DNA from 4 places in the Bacillus sp. LH1 genome. Region 1 is predicted to be linked to each of the others. Evidence: riboswitches for the same ligand, from Rfam matches in the RefSeq annotation. Region 1 holds a riboswitch; each other region holds the start of a gene.
The links. Region 1 has a riboswitch for S-adenosylmethionine ahead of ACX9TM_RS27285 (bifunctional O-acetylhomoserine aminocarboxypropyltransferase/cysteine synthase). Riboswitches for the same ligand answer to the same signal wherever they lie in the genome.

Region 1 (3,210 bases):
AGCAAATATGGAGCGTAGATGTTACATTCGTTTTTGAATACTCCATAATATGTTTAAGCTCTTCCCAATAATCTACCTCTTCAAAAGCAAGGGTCTCCACTGGCGCTCCTGTAATAATGAGCCCATCAAACTTTTCATTTTCAATATCACGAAACGTTTTATAAAAGCTTGTTAAATGTTCTTGCGTTACATTACGCGATAGATGTGATTCCATATGAAGCAAATGAACATCTAATTGTAACGGTGTGTTTCCAATTAAGCGAAGTAATTGCGCCTCTGTGTCTTGCTTCGTTGGCATTAAATTTAATATAGCAATTTTTAAAGCACGTATATCTTGTGTTTCTGCCCGCTCCTTCGTCATTACAAAAATATTTTCTTTTTGCAACACTTTGCGAGCCGGTAAATCTTTATCAATTATGATCGGCATGTGTTTTGCCTCCAACTAGAGCTGCTTCCAAATCTGCAATAATATCAGAAACATCTTCTATACCAACCGATAAACGAATTAAATCAGATGTAACACCCGCTAAACGCTGATCTTCAGCATTTAATTGTCTATGCGTCGTACTAGCAGGATGTATAACGCAAGTTCGTGCATCAGCTACGTGCGTTACAAGAGTTGCTAGTTTTACATTTGCGATAAATTCTTTTGCTGCTTCTAATCCGCCTTTAATACCGAAAGTTAAAACACCACTAGCACCTTTTTTCAAGTACTGTTGTGCTAATGAGTAATTTTCATTACTATCTAAGCCTGGATAATTCACCCATTCAATACGTTCATGATTAGCAAGCCACTTAGCAACTGCCAGAGCATTTTCGCTATGACGCTCCATTCGTAAATGCAAAGTCTCTAAGCCAATATTGCTAATATATGCATTGAATGGGCTCATACAATTTCCATAATCTCTTAATAGTTGAACACGTGCTTTCACAATATATGCTGCTGCACCAAAGTTTTGAACGTAACTTACACCGTGATAACTTGGATCTGGTTCAACAAGCTCAGGATATTTTCCATTTGTCCAATCAAAGTTTCCACCGTCAATTACAATACCGCCTAAAGAGCTCGCATGCCCATCGATATACTTCGTCGTAGAATGAACAATAATATTTGCCCCATATTCAAACGCTTGGCATAAATAAGGAGTTGCTAATGTATTATCAACGATAAAAGGTACCTCTAATTCTTTAGCGGCAGCTGAAAATTCTTTGAAATTTAAAACATTCATCGCTGGATTTCCTAATGATTCTGCATAGATAAGTTTCGTCTTATCGTTAGCAAGTGCCGTAATTTCATCTGCCGTTAAATTTGGATTAAAGAACGTAACATCAATGCCAAGCTTACGTAAACTCACCCCAAATAAATTAAACGTTCCCCCGTAAACAGTTGAAGAGCAAAGTAAATGATCCCCACTACTACAAATATTTAAAACTGCGAGCATAATAGCTGCTTGCCCAGAAGCCGTTGCAACAGCTCCTACACCGCCTTCTAAATCTGATAACTTCTGCTCAAATGCTGCTAAAGTAGGGTTTCCAATACGTGTATAAATATATCCTTCTGCCTCTAAGTTAAATAGAGCTGCTAAATCATCCGAAGTATCGTATTTATACGTTGTGCTTTGATAAAGTGGTAAAACACGTGGTTCACCATTCTTTGGCGTATAGCCACCTTGCACACAAATTGTTCCTTTTCCCCATGATTCTCCCATCTCTCATTCTCCTTTCTTTTATACAAAATAAAAAACTGCCCCTTTCCTGAAAACAAGAAAGGAGCAGTTTGAAAACACGCTCTAAAGGCTCTTTCTTATCTCTCAGGATTACTACCTGCAGGATTTGGCACAATTCCGTTATACGGCTGTTGCCAAGGTTTCATCGGGCCTGTCCCTCCACCTTTTCTTGATAAGACTATACAATTACCGTTGATTTTATAGCAATAATTTCCTAATGTCAAACAGTTTTTCTGAATGTTCTAAAATAAATGTTAACAGTTTCATATAAAGCAACAAAAGAAATATATTCTAGTCTATTTCAAAAAAGACCTTTAAAAACCTCAAATCAGTCTATAAAATTAAATAAGTAATTTAACCTATAAATTCAAATTCCCCAAAAGTTAGCCTATATGTTGAATAGGCCATCTTCTCAAAAAGATACTATATATATTCAATCCATTTTTCACTAGTATATTTCACTTTTTTCCCTACTAAGATTTACATAACGGAGGTATAACATGACAAATAAAAAAGATATGCATTACATACTTGCTCTATATGGCATTCTTCTAGGATCTATAGTAGGAGCTACAGTCTGGTTATTTTTAGTCACAATAAATATTGGAATCCACTTTATTTGGGGATACTTGCCTGAAGTTCTCTCTTTTCCCTCTTATTACACCCTTTGCGTAACAATAATTGGCGGGGTCCTTGTTGGTCTATCACAAAAACATTTCGGTACATACCCACGCCTTATGCCTGAAGTAATGGCTGAATATAAAAAAACTGGTCGAATCGAATATCGCTTTGTCCATCGGGCTACTTTAACAGCGATTATTGTTTTAATTTTCGGTGCTAGTCTTGGTCCAGAAGCCGCACTAGTTGGAATTATAGGCGGACTGTGCACATGGGTAGGGGATCGCTTTAAATTTGCCTTAAAGGGTATGAATGAGCTAACCGAGATCGGAATTGGCGCTACTTTAAGTGTCATTTTTAACGCACCATTATTCGGTTATTTAGCACCAAATGAAAATGAGGGGGAAGAAATTGCTGCTTTTTCTAAAGGAAAAAAAGCGATTGTATACTTAGCTACTACTTTCGCAGGTTTTTCTGTTTATTTACTACTGAGTAAACTTGATAATCGTGGATCCTTTATTGTTGATTTCGGAGAAGGTACACTTTCTTTCAATGAATGGATTGCATTTCTTCCACTTGCTAGTATCGGTGCTATAGTTGGTTTCTTTTATTTCAAGTTAGAATTCACATTAGAAAAGTTAATTCACCCTTTTAGAGAATACAAGCTGACACTCGGAATTATCGGTGGTATTTTATTAGGAATTGCGGGAACCTTTCTTCCGTACACATTATTTTCAGGGGAACATCAATTAAAAGAATTAGTTGTTGAATGGAGCCATTTATCTTTTTGGATACTACTTCTTTCAGGGATTTTAAAGTTGTGCATTACTGCCGTTTGTTTGAACACAGGGTGGCGAGGTGGACA
Region 2 (3,210 bases), 1.1 Mb from region 1:
TTTTGAAAGCTTCCGTCATATGAAGCGGCCCTAGTTGACAATTCAATCCAACAACATTTGCACCGTAATCTATAAGTTGCTTTAATATTTCATTGACATCATTTCCATTTTGAGTCGTACCTGCTTCATGTAACGCTAATTGCGCAACAATTGGAATATCCGTTTGCTTACGCAATACTTTAACGGCATGAAGTAATTCAAATTCATCGTAAAAAGTTTCTAATAGTAATCCATCAACCTGTTCTTCTAGTAAAGCCCCTGCCTGTTCAAGTAACATAAACTCTCTTTCCATATCAGTCGTTGTAACAGCTCCGATATGTTTCATACCACCAATTGTTCCTAAAATTGCATTTTTATCTGTCACAGATGCTTTCGCCAGTTTTACTGCCGCTCTATTAATTTCTGTAACTTGATTTTCTAAACCATACATACGTAATTTCGCCTCATTTGCTCCATACGTATTCGTTTGAATTACATCTGCTCCAGCAGCTACATATTGTTTATGAATCGATATAATTAAGTCTGGATCAGATACATTCAATTCTTCAAAGCTACTTTGCAAACCATGTGAATGCAATAACGTCCCAACCGCACCATCACCTATTACAATTCCTTTTGATAATAAATCTAGTAATTTCACGACTCTCCCTCATTTCTATCAATATAAAAACCCCCTCTTCACTTTGAAGAGGGGGACATAATCGTTCCTCCTCTTATTATGCAAAACATTCGTTTTGCAGGTATTAGCACCGTTTCAAACATTTCGTTTGAAGGTTGCCGGGTTTCACAGGGCCTTTCCCTCCACCGCTCTCAATAAGAGTTGTCTTTATTATTTTATTTATGTAGCTAAAAGGAAATGCGTTCCCCTTTTAACAATGTTTGTTAATTTTTTAATAAATTTAGCATGCACAAAAGTAAAAGTCAATGACACTTGCGGAAAAATAAAAATTATTTAAAATAAAGTTGCAATTCAGTTATATTTTATTGTAAAGTTAAAAACATAATAAAAATTTCATACGAACATTCTTATCTAGAGAGGTAGAGGGACTGGCCCTGTGACGCCTCAGCAACCATTAACATTTTGTTAATAAGGTGCTAATTCCAGCAAATTGTGAAAGATTTGACAGATGAGAAGAAGACTCTATTCAAACCGAAAGCCTTCTTCTTAGAAGGCTTTTTTTATTTTATATTCACTTAATGTTTCAATTTAAAAAGGAGGAATTTTCATATGTCAACAATCGAAACAAAACTAGCACAAATCGGAAATCGCAGTGAAACTACAACCGGAACGGTTAATCCACCAGTTTATTTCTCAACCGCTTATCGTCACGAAGGAATTGGTAAATCTACTGGCTTTGACTATTCACGAACTGGCAATCCAACTCGAGGTCTTTTAGAACAGGCGATCGCAGACTTAGAATATGGCGAACAAGGTTATGCCTGTAGTTCAGGGATGGCGGCTGTTCTCCTCGTCCTTTCTCTATTCCGCTCTGGAGACGAACTTATTGTATCTGAAGATTTATACGGGGGAACGTATCGATTATTTTCTGAGCATGAAAAAAAGTGGAATGTTCGATGTAGATACGTAAATACACAGTCTATTAAACAAATTGAGCAAGCTATCACAACTGAAACGAAGGCTATTTTCATAGAAACTCCAACTAATCCATTAATGCAAGTTACTGATATTGCTGCTGTCGCAACTGTAGCGAAAAGGAACGGACTACTCCTTATTGTAGACAACACTTTCTACACACCTTATATACAGCAACCATTAACAGAAGGTGCTGACATTGTACTTCATAGCGCAACGAAATATTTAGGGGGACATAACGATGTACTAAGCGGGCTTGTCGTTGCAAAAGGAAAGGAACTTTGCGAGGAAATCGCTCATTATCATAATGCATCAGGTGCAGTTTTAAGCCCATTTGACTCATGGTTATTAATTCGCGGTATGAAAACGTTAGCGCTTCGCATGAGGCAACATGAAGAAAATGCGAAAGCAGTTGTTGCGTATTTAAATGATGAAGACGGGGTGACAGATGTATTTTATCCAGGAAGAGGCGGCATGATCTCATTCCGCCTTAAAGATGAAGCTTGGATTAATCCATTCTTACAATCTTTATCCTTAATTACATTTGCCGAAAGTCTTGGTGGTGTAGAAAGTTTAATGACTTATCCAGCAACGCAAACACATGCTGATATTCCTGAAGAAATTAGAACAGCAAACGGCGTATGCAATCGTCTTCTTCGATTCTCAGTTGGCATTGAAAATAGTAACGATTTAATTCAAGACTTAAAGCAAGCAATTAAACTCGTAAAAGAAGGTGTAAGAATATGAGCTATTCTATAGATACACTCTTACTACACAACCAATATAAACACGACTCGCAAACAGGCGCTGTGAACGTTCCTATTTATAACACATCAACTTTTCACCAGTTTGATGTAGATACGTTCGGAAAATATGACTATAGCAGGTCAGGAAATCCAACTCGTGAAGCTCTTGAAGATATCATTGCTTTATTAGAAGGCGGAACAAAAGGATTCGCCTTTGCATCAGGCATTGCAGCGATTTCCACTGCATTCCTCCTTCTTTCACAAGGTGATCACGTACTCATTTCAGAAGATGTGTACGGAGGCACTTACCGAGTGATAACTGAGGTACTCTCCCGTTACGGTGTTTCACATACATTTGTTGATATGACCAATTTAGAAGAAATAAAACAAAACATTAAACCAAATACAAAGCTCTTTTATGTAGAAACACCTTCTAACCCACTTTTAAAAGTGACAGATATTCGCGAGGTTTCTAAACTCGCAAAATCTATTGGGGCTCTTACTTTTGTTGATAATACATTTTTGACACCACTATTCCAAAAACCACTTGAACTTGGAGCTGATGTCGTTCTTCATAGTGCTACAAAATTTATTGCTGGTCATAGTGATGTTACTGCCGGATTAGCAGTAGTAAAAGATTCAGAACTCGCTCAAAAGCTTGGATTTTTACAAAATGCATTCGGTGCTATTTTAGGACCTCAAGATTGTTCTCTCGTACTTCGCGGTCTAAAAACATTGCATGTACGCCTCGAACATTCAGCTAAAAATGCCAATAAAATCGCACATTATTTACAAGAGCACTCTAAAGTAAAAAATGTCTATTATCCGGGATTACAAACTCATCTCGGATTTGATATTCAACAATCTCAA
Region 3 (3,210 bases), 2.2 Mb from region 1:
ACTGGTGGATTAGTGTAGGATTCCAAGAAGACTTTGAATTCCAAGAACTAACGAACGAGTTGATTGGTGTGGATGTTGGGTTAAAAGAGTTGTTTGTAGCTTCTAATGGTATGAAAGAACGAAATATAAACAAAGATGCCAAGGTTAAAAAGCTTTTGAAAAGGAAAAAGTCAGCACAAAGAGATATGTCTAGGCGATTTAAAAAAGGTGTAAAAATTCAATCTGCCGGATATGAAAAAGCGAAAGCTGAGCACCTGCGGTTATCTAGGAAAATTACGAATATCCGAAATAACCATATCCATCAAGCAACAGCTAAATTGGTGAAAACCAAACCAATGAGGATTGTTGTGGAAGACTTATCTATCTCAAACCTGTTAAAAAACAAAAAGCTATCGAAAGCATTTTCATTTCAAAAATTAAACTTCTTCTTTCAATGTTTGTCATACAAGTGCGAGAAGTACGGCATTGCGTATGTAAAAGCTGATAAATGGTTCGCCTCAAGCAAGATTTGCTCATGTTGCGGCGTAAAATACGACCATTCAGTTCAACCAGAAGGACAGTGGAGTTTAAAGATTCGTGAATGGCGTTGTGCTTCATGCAATAGCCATCACGATAGGGATGTAAATGCTGCGATAAATTTATCAAGATGGGTAAAATAAATGCTTGATAATAGGAGGTAACGATACTGCCTCGTGTGGAGTGTTATACCCCTCGTCCCTTCGGGGTTGCGAGAACACGATGAAGCACTAACTCGTGTAAATTTGATTGAATTGTATAGATTTAGTTAAGTTTATCGTATCGGAAGTTCATTCAATTATCAGATTGCCACTACATGCGCAAAAATTTATCGAGAAAACAAGCGTTATCACAATTAACAGCTCATATAGAACGTCACGGAGATGTGTATGATCGCACGACATCAAGACAATTGTGGGAACGAAAAATATCGAAACGTTTACGCTGGTTTATGGAAATGAATCTTGAGGAAACGAAAGGGCTATTAAAAGATATTTTAGCAGCAAAACGAAAAATTATTATTTCACTTCCAAGTACAAAACAAGTGGATAAGCGAGTATGGCAAGCGTTAATGCGTACAAATGCGCAAATAACAGTGTATAGTGACGGACCAGTTCCACTGAAAAATGTAAAGTTACAAAGACAAAATAAAGCATTCCCGTTCCTAGTAATCGATGATGAAATCTTCTGGGCAGGCGCACCGCTTACATCTCAAATGATGTTTGAAGGTAGTACGGAATTTCCGTACGTATGTGCAAGACTGCAAGCACCTGAGACAATTGGTGTATTAAAAGGATTTTTAGATATTCGGTAAATTCGGATAGGAATTCCTTGACTTTTACTTGGAATGAACTTAGAATAAAAAATAATTTAATATAATTTTATGAAAATTCTTATCACGAGAGGTGGAGGGACTGGCCCTATGATACCTCGGCAGCGGATTCGTTATGAATACTGTGCCAATTCCAGCAAGGTAACTTGAAAGATAAGAAAGAAGCTCATTTTGACTGTATATACAGAAGCCTCTTTCTATCTTTTAGAAAGAGGCTTTTTTACGTGAAAATAAAAGGAGGAAGAACAATGGGAGCGACAGGAGTAGCGTCACAAAGAAAAACAATTGAAGAGAGTATCGAAAGAAATAAGGAAAAGTACATAGAAACAAGTCATGATATTCATGCGAATCCGGAGATTGGAAACCAAGAGTTTTACGCATCAAGAACGTTAAGTTTATTACTAGGTAGTGCAGGGTTTCAGTTACAGCACAATATAGCTGGACATGAAACGGGATTTATCGCGCGAAAAAGCTCTGGAAAACAAGGACCGGCAATTGCATTTTTAGCGGAGTACGACGCTTTACCAGGACTCGGTCATGCGTGTGGTCACAATTTAATCGGCACAATTAGTGTTGCAGCAGCAATTGCATTATCAGAAACACTTGAAGAAATTGGCGGAGAAGTTGTCGTGTTTGGTACGCCAGCAGAAGAAGGCGGGCCAAATGGTAGCGCGAAATCAAGTTATGTAAAGGCAGGTTTATTTAAAGACATTGATGCGGCGCTTATGATTCATCCGAGCGGAAAAACAGCGACAACGAGTCCTTCACTAGCAGTCGATCCACTTGATTTTCATTTTTACGGAAAAACAGCTCACGCTGCAGCTTCGCCAGAAGAAGGGATTAACGCATTAGATGCGGTTATTCAGCTCTATAACGGTATTAATGCACTTCGCCAACAACTTCCGTCAGACGTGAGAATTCATGGCGTCATTACAGAAGGAGGAAAAGCACCTAACATTATTCCTGACTACGCTGCAGCAAGGTTCTTCATCCGTGCAGCAACGCGAAAAAGATGTGCAGAAGTAACAGAAAAAGTAAAAAATATTGCTGAGGGAGCAGCGTTAGCAACAGGTGCGAAAGTAAAAATCCATCAATTCCAAAATGAAATCGATGAATTACTCGTAACAAAAACATATAACGATATTGTAGCGGAAGAACTAGAACTATTAGGTGAAGATGTAAATCGTACAGAAAGAGTAGGAATCGGTTCAACCGACGCAGGAAACGTAAGTCAAGTCGTACCGACAATTCATCCGTACATTAAAATCGGACCAGATGATTTAATTGCACATACGAATGAATTTAGAGAAGCAGCACGTTCAGAACTTGGAGATAAAGCATTAATTACATCGGCAAAAGCATTAGCAAATACGGCGTATCGATTAATTACGGAAGAAGGGTTGTTAGAGAAGGTGAAGGAGGAGTTTAGAGAGGCGCAGAGGAATCAAGGGTAAGGGGATTAAGGTACTTTTTTCGAATAGAGATCTAATTAATAAGTAGAGATATAAAAAAGAACATTGAAAATCAATGTTCTTTTTTTTGTTACTAATCATTGATTCTGTTGGATTTTCTCATAAAGGAAAAGCTTGTACTGTTAGCGGAGGATAATACGTATCCCTTTATTAGAACGACAATTTCTCCTCAAACTCACTCTTTAAAACAATTAAAGGAGATGACAAGCCAAATTGCATTAAGGAGTCTAAAAATGTAGCGAGAGAATCCATCGAATCGCTCATGACCTTCATCATATAATTAAACTCCCCACTAATTCGATATAAATCTGTTACTTCAGGAGCGGCATTACAAAATTGAATAAAATCAGAGCATTGGCTCGTTTTAAACATGATGAATGCTTGAATGTT
Region 4 (3,210 bases), 870 kb from region 1:
GTTCCATTTGAACAAGCATTTACAGCAACAATTATCGCTGCTGTTGTCGGAACATTATTTATGGCAATCTTTACAAACTTACCAATCGCAATCGCGCCAGGTATGGGATTAAATGCTTACTTCTCTTACTCTGTTGTAAAAGCGCATGAAGGCATGACTTTCGCAATTGCATTCTCTGCTGTATTCGTAGCAGGTATGATTTTAATTTTGCTATCATTTACATCTTTCCGTACAAAATTAATGGAAGCAATTCCTGAAAACTTAAAACATGCAATTACTGCTGGTATCGGGCTATTTATCGCCTTTATCGGTTTACGTTTAACAGGTATCGTTACAAAAAATGATGCAAACTTAGTTGGACTTGGTGATCTTCACTCTGCTCCAGTACTACTAGCATTAGCTGGACTTGGAATTACAATTGTCCTTATGTCTTTAAATGTAAATGGCGCACTATTTATCGGGATGCTATTAACTGGTATTATCGCTTTCTTCACGGGACAATTATCATTCTCAAACGGTGTTACATCAATGCCTGGTTTACCAGAAGGAATTATCGTTTCAAATCCAATTACTGCTGTATCTGACGTAATTAACTACGGATTATACGGCGTTGTATTCTCATTCTTCCTTGTTACACTATTCGATACAACAGGTACATTACTTGGCGTTGCACAACAAGGTGGATTTATGAAAGACGGAAAGCTTCCAAAAGCAGGACGAGCTCTTCTATCTGACTCATTCTCAGCAACTATTGGTTCTATGTTCGGAACGACACCATCAACAGCTTACATTGAATCATCTGCTGGTGTTGCAGCTGGTGGTCGTACTGGTTTAACAACTGTTACAGTAGCGGTTCTATTCGCACTAGCAGCATTCTTCGGCCCATTAGTAAGTGCTGTTTCTGGTGTATCAGCTATTACTGCACCCTCATTAATTATCGTTGGTAGTCTTATGATGGGTTCAGTTCGCCACATCGATTGGGACGCATTTGATGAAGCATTCCCAGCATTCTTAGTAATCTTAAGCATGCCACTTACATCAAGTATCGCAACAGGTATCGCACTTGGATTTATTTCATACCCACTTATGAAAGTGGCAAAAGGTAAATTCCGTGCTGTTCACCCACTTGTATATGTATTTGGAATTTTGTTTGCTTATCAATTGATATTCTTACCACATTAAAATCCCTCTTCCTGAGGGATTTTTTTATAAATACTGTTTGACAATACCATTCGTTTGTGGAATAATTCAAAATAGTTAAATATCGGATGTCTTATCAAGAGCAGGTGGAGGGATGAGCCCTACGAAGCCCGGCAACCGACCCATTTATGGGCACGGTGCTAATTCTTACAACACATTGTGTTGAAAGATAAGAGTAATATGATAAGGCGTCTTTTCTATATGAAAAGGCGTTTTTTATTTTCACTCCCTCCTCTCTCTTTTTAGTTTAGGAGGGATTTTTTTATGAAAAAATTATGTTCCATCGTACTTATTTTTCTCTTATTTACATTAGCAGCTTGTACAAATGAACAAGATACTATCTCTTCACAAAAGCAACAAACTGTGAGAAAGGCGACTACAACGGTAGAAAATCAATTACAAACAGAAATTCCAAGCCAAATGAAGAAGCCATTAAAAATCGCATTAATTATGCAAATGTCCATCGGAACTTTTTCCTCTCAATATATTGAGGGTGTCAAAAAACAAGTTGAGCTATTTGGCGGCAGTGTACAAGTCTACAATTCTGATAACGATTTAGCAAAAATGGCTGCAAATTTAGATACTGCTATTAACTCAAAAGTGGATGGTATTTTAATTGATCATGGCCGTTCTGAAGCACTAAAACCTGGAGTAGAAAAAGCGTTACAAGCGAACATTCCCGTAGTTGCGTTCGATAACGATCTACGCTTGCCAGGTGTGACAATTATTGATCAAGATGACTATAGTCTTGCATGGAAATCATTAAAAACGTTAGCGGAAGATTTGAATGGACAAGGAAATATCGCAGTTGTATGGGTCGGCGGATTTGCTCCAATGGAACGTCGCAATGTTATCATTGATGCTTTTTATAAACGGTATCCAAATATAAAAGAAGTCGCAAGATTCGGTACTGCTAGTAATAACACGCCACTCGATACACAAACACAAGTAGAAGCTTTACTAAAGAAATATCCGAAAAAAGGCGATTTACAAGCTATTTTCGCTTCGTGGGATGAGTTTGCTAAAGGGACTGTTAAAGCACTTGAACAAGCTGGTCGTACAGATATAAAAGTATATGGCATTGACTTAAGTAATGAGGATTTACAACTCATGCAAAAAGAAAACTCACCTTGGACTGCTACAGCTGCAACTGATCCAGCTGAAGTAGGTAAGGTTCAAGTACGATTTTTATACAAAAAAATTGCTGGTGAACAAACGCCAGATATTTATTCACTAGAACCTTATTTAGTAAAGAAAAGTAGTTTACCAAAAGAAAATATAACAATGGATCAGTTATCAAAATATATAAACGGTTGGGGAGACTCAAAAGATGCATATTCCCCTTGGATGAAAAAATTAGAGAAGGAGAAAAAATGATGACGTTCTCTCTTCAAAACATTACACATTCTTATCATGTCGCTACACCTGTTCTAGAAGATGTTTCTATTCATATTCAAAAAGGAAAAGTACACGCTTTACTAGGCATGAACGGTGCAGGAAAAAGTACTTTACTAAAAATAGCAACTGGTGAAATTCAACCAGTTGTTGGCGATATAAAAATTGATACTCAGTCTGTTTCCTTTACTTCACCGCGCGATGCAAAAAAACATGGCATTTCTTTCGTAACACAAGAAGTAGATCACGGACTTATTCCCGGATTATCTGTATTAGAAAATGTACTAATCGATCATTTAGCAATGCAAAATAAAGTACTATTTTCAAAGTCCAAATTAGTCGCACTTGCTAAACAACATTTGCAAACTGTACAGGTAAATTTAAATGTTTCGGAAGATGTTTCAAACTGTTCATTACATGAAAAACAATTACTTCTTATCGCAAGAGCTTTATCTAACAATACAAATTACCTTTTATTAGATGAACCTACTTCTTCTCTTGGACCAAAAGAAGTTGAAACCTTTGGGAAACTATTAAAAGATTTAACATCAAAAGGAATTGGCATCCTTTTAGTTTCTCATCGTTTATCAGAGATTCGAAATTTCGCGGATGATG

Region 2: another riboswitch for S-adenosylmethionine. It lies ahead of metI (cystathionine gamma-synthase/O-acetylhomoserine thiolyase); the one in region 1 lies ahead of ACX9TM_RS27285 (bifunctional O-acetylhomoserine aminocarboxypropyltransferase/cysteine synthase).
Region 3: another riboswitch for S-adenosylmethionine. It lies ahead of ACX9TM_RS16005 (M20 family metallopeptidase); the one in region 1 lies ahead of ACX9TM_RS27285 (bifunctional O-acetylhomoserine aminocarboxypropyltransferase/cysteine synthase).
Region 4: another riboswitch for S-adenosylmethionine. It lies ahead of ACX9TM_RS04020 (sugar ABC transporter substrate-binding protein); the one in region 1 lies ahead of ACX9TM_RS27285 (bifunctional O-acetylhomoserine aminocarboxypropyltransferase/cysteine synthase).

What each region holds. Positions count from the first base shown of each region.
Region 1 is NZ_CM175007.1:5,278,799-5,282,008, forward strand. It holds gene metA (homoserine O-acetyltransferase MetA) at 1-427, opposite strand, end outside; gene ACX9TM_RS27285 (bifunctional O-acetylhomoserine aminocarboxypropyltransferase/cysteine synthase) at 411-1,709, opposite strand; SAM riboswitch class I at 1,802-1,906, opposite strand; gene ACX9TM_RS27290 (chloride channel protein) at 2,228-3,210, shown strand, end outside.
Region 2 is NZ_CM175007.1:4,154,962-4,158,171, forward strand. It holds gene ACX9TM_RS21515 (bifunctional homocysteine S-methyltransferase/methylenetetrahydrofolate reductase) at 1-640, opposite strand, end outside; SAM riboswitch class I at 711-820, opposite strand; SAM riboswitch class I at 1,024-1,134, shown strand; gene metI (cystathionine gamma-synthase/O-acetylhomoserine thiolyase) at 1,229-2,341, shown strand; gene metC (cystathionine beta-lyase) at 2,338-3,210, shown strand, end outside.
Region 3 is NZ_CM175007.1:3,099,128-3,102,337, reverse strand. It holds gene ACX9TM_RS16015 (RNA-guided endonuclease InsQ/TnpB family protein) at 1-659, shown strand, start outside; partial or broken gene ACX9TM_RS16010 (phospholipase D-like domain-containing protein) at 803-1,330, shown strand; SAM riboswitch class I at 1,407-1,508, shown strand; gene ACX9TM_RS16005 (M20 family metallopeptidase) at 1,597-2,802, shown strand; gene ACX9TM_RS16000 (Lrp/AsnC family transcriptional regulator) at 2,971-3,210, opposite strand, start outside.
Region 4 is NZ_CM175007.1:779,380-782,589, reverse strand. It holds gene ACX9TM_RS04025 (NCS2 family permease) at 1-1,182, shown strand, start outside; SAM riboswitch class I at 1,271-1,376, shown strand; gene ACX9TM_RS04020 (sugar ABC transporter substrate-binding protein) at 1,465-2,577, shown strand; gene ACX9TM_RS04015 (sugar ABC transporter ATP-binding protein) at 2,574-3,210, shown strand, end outside.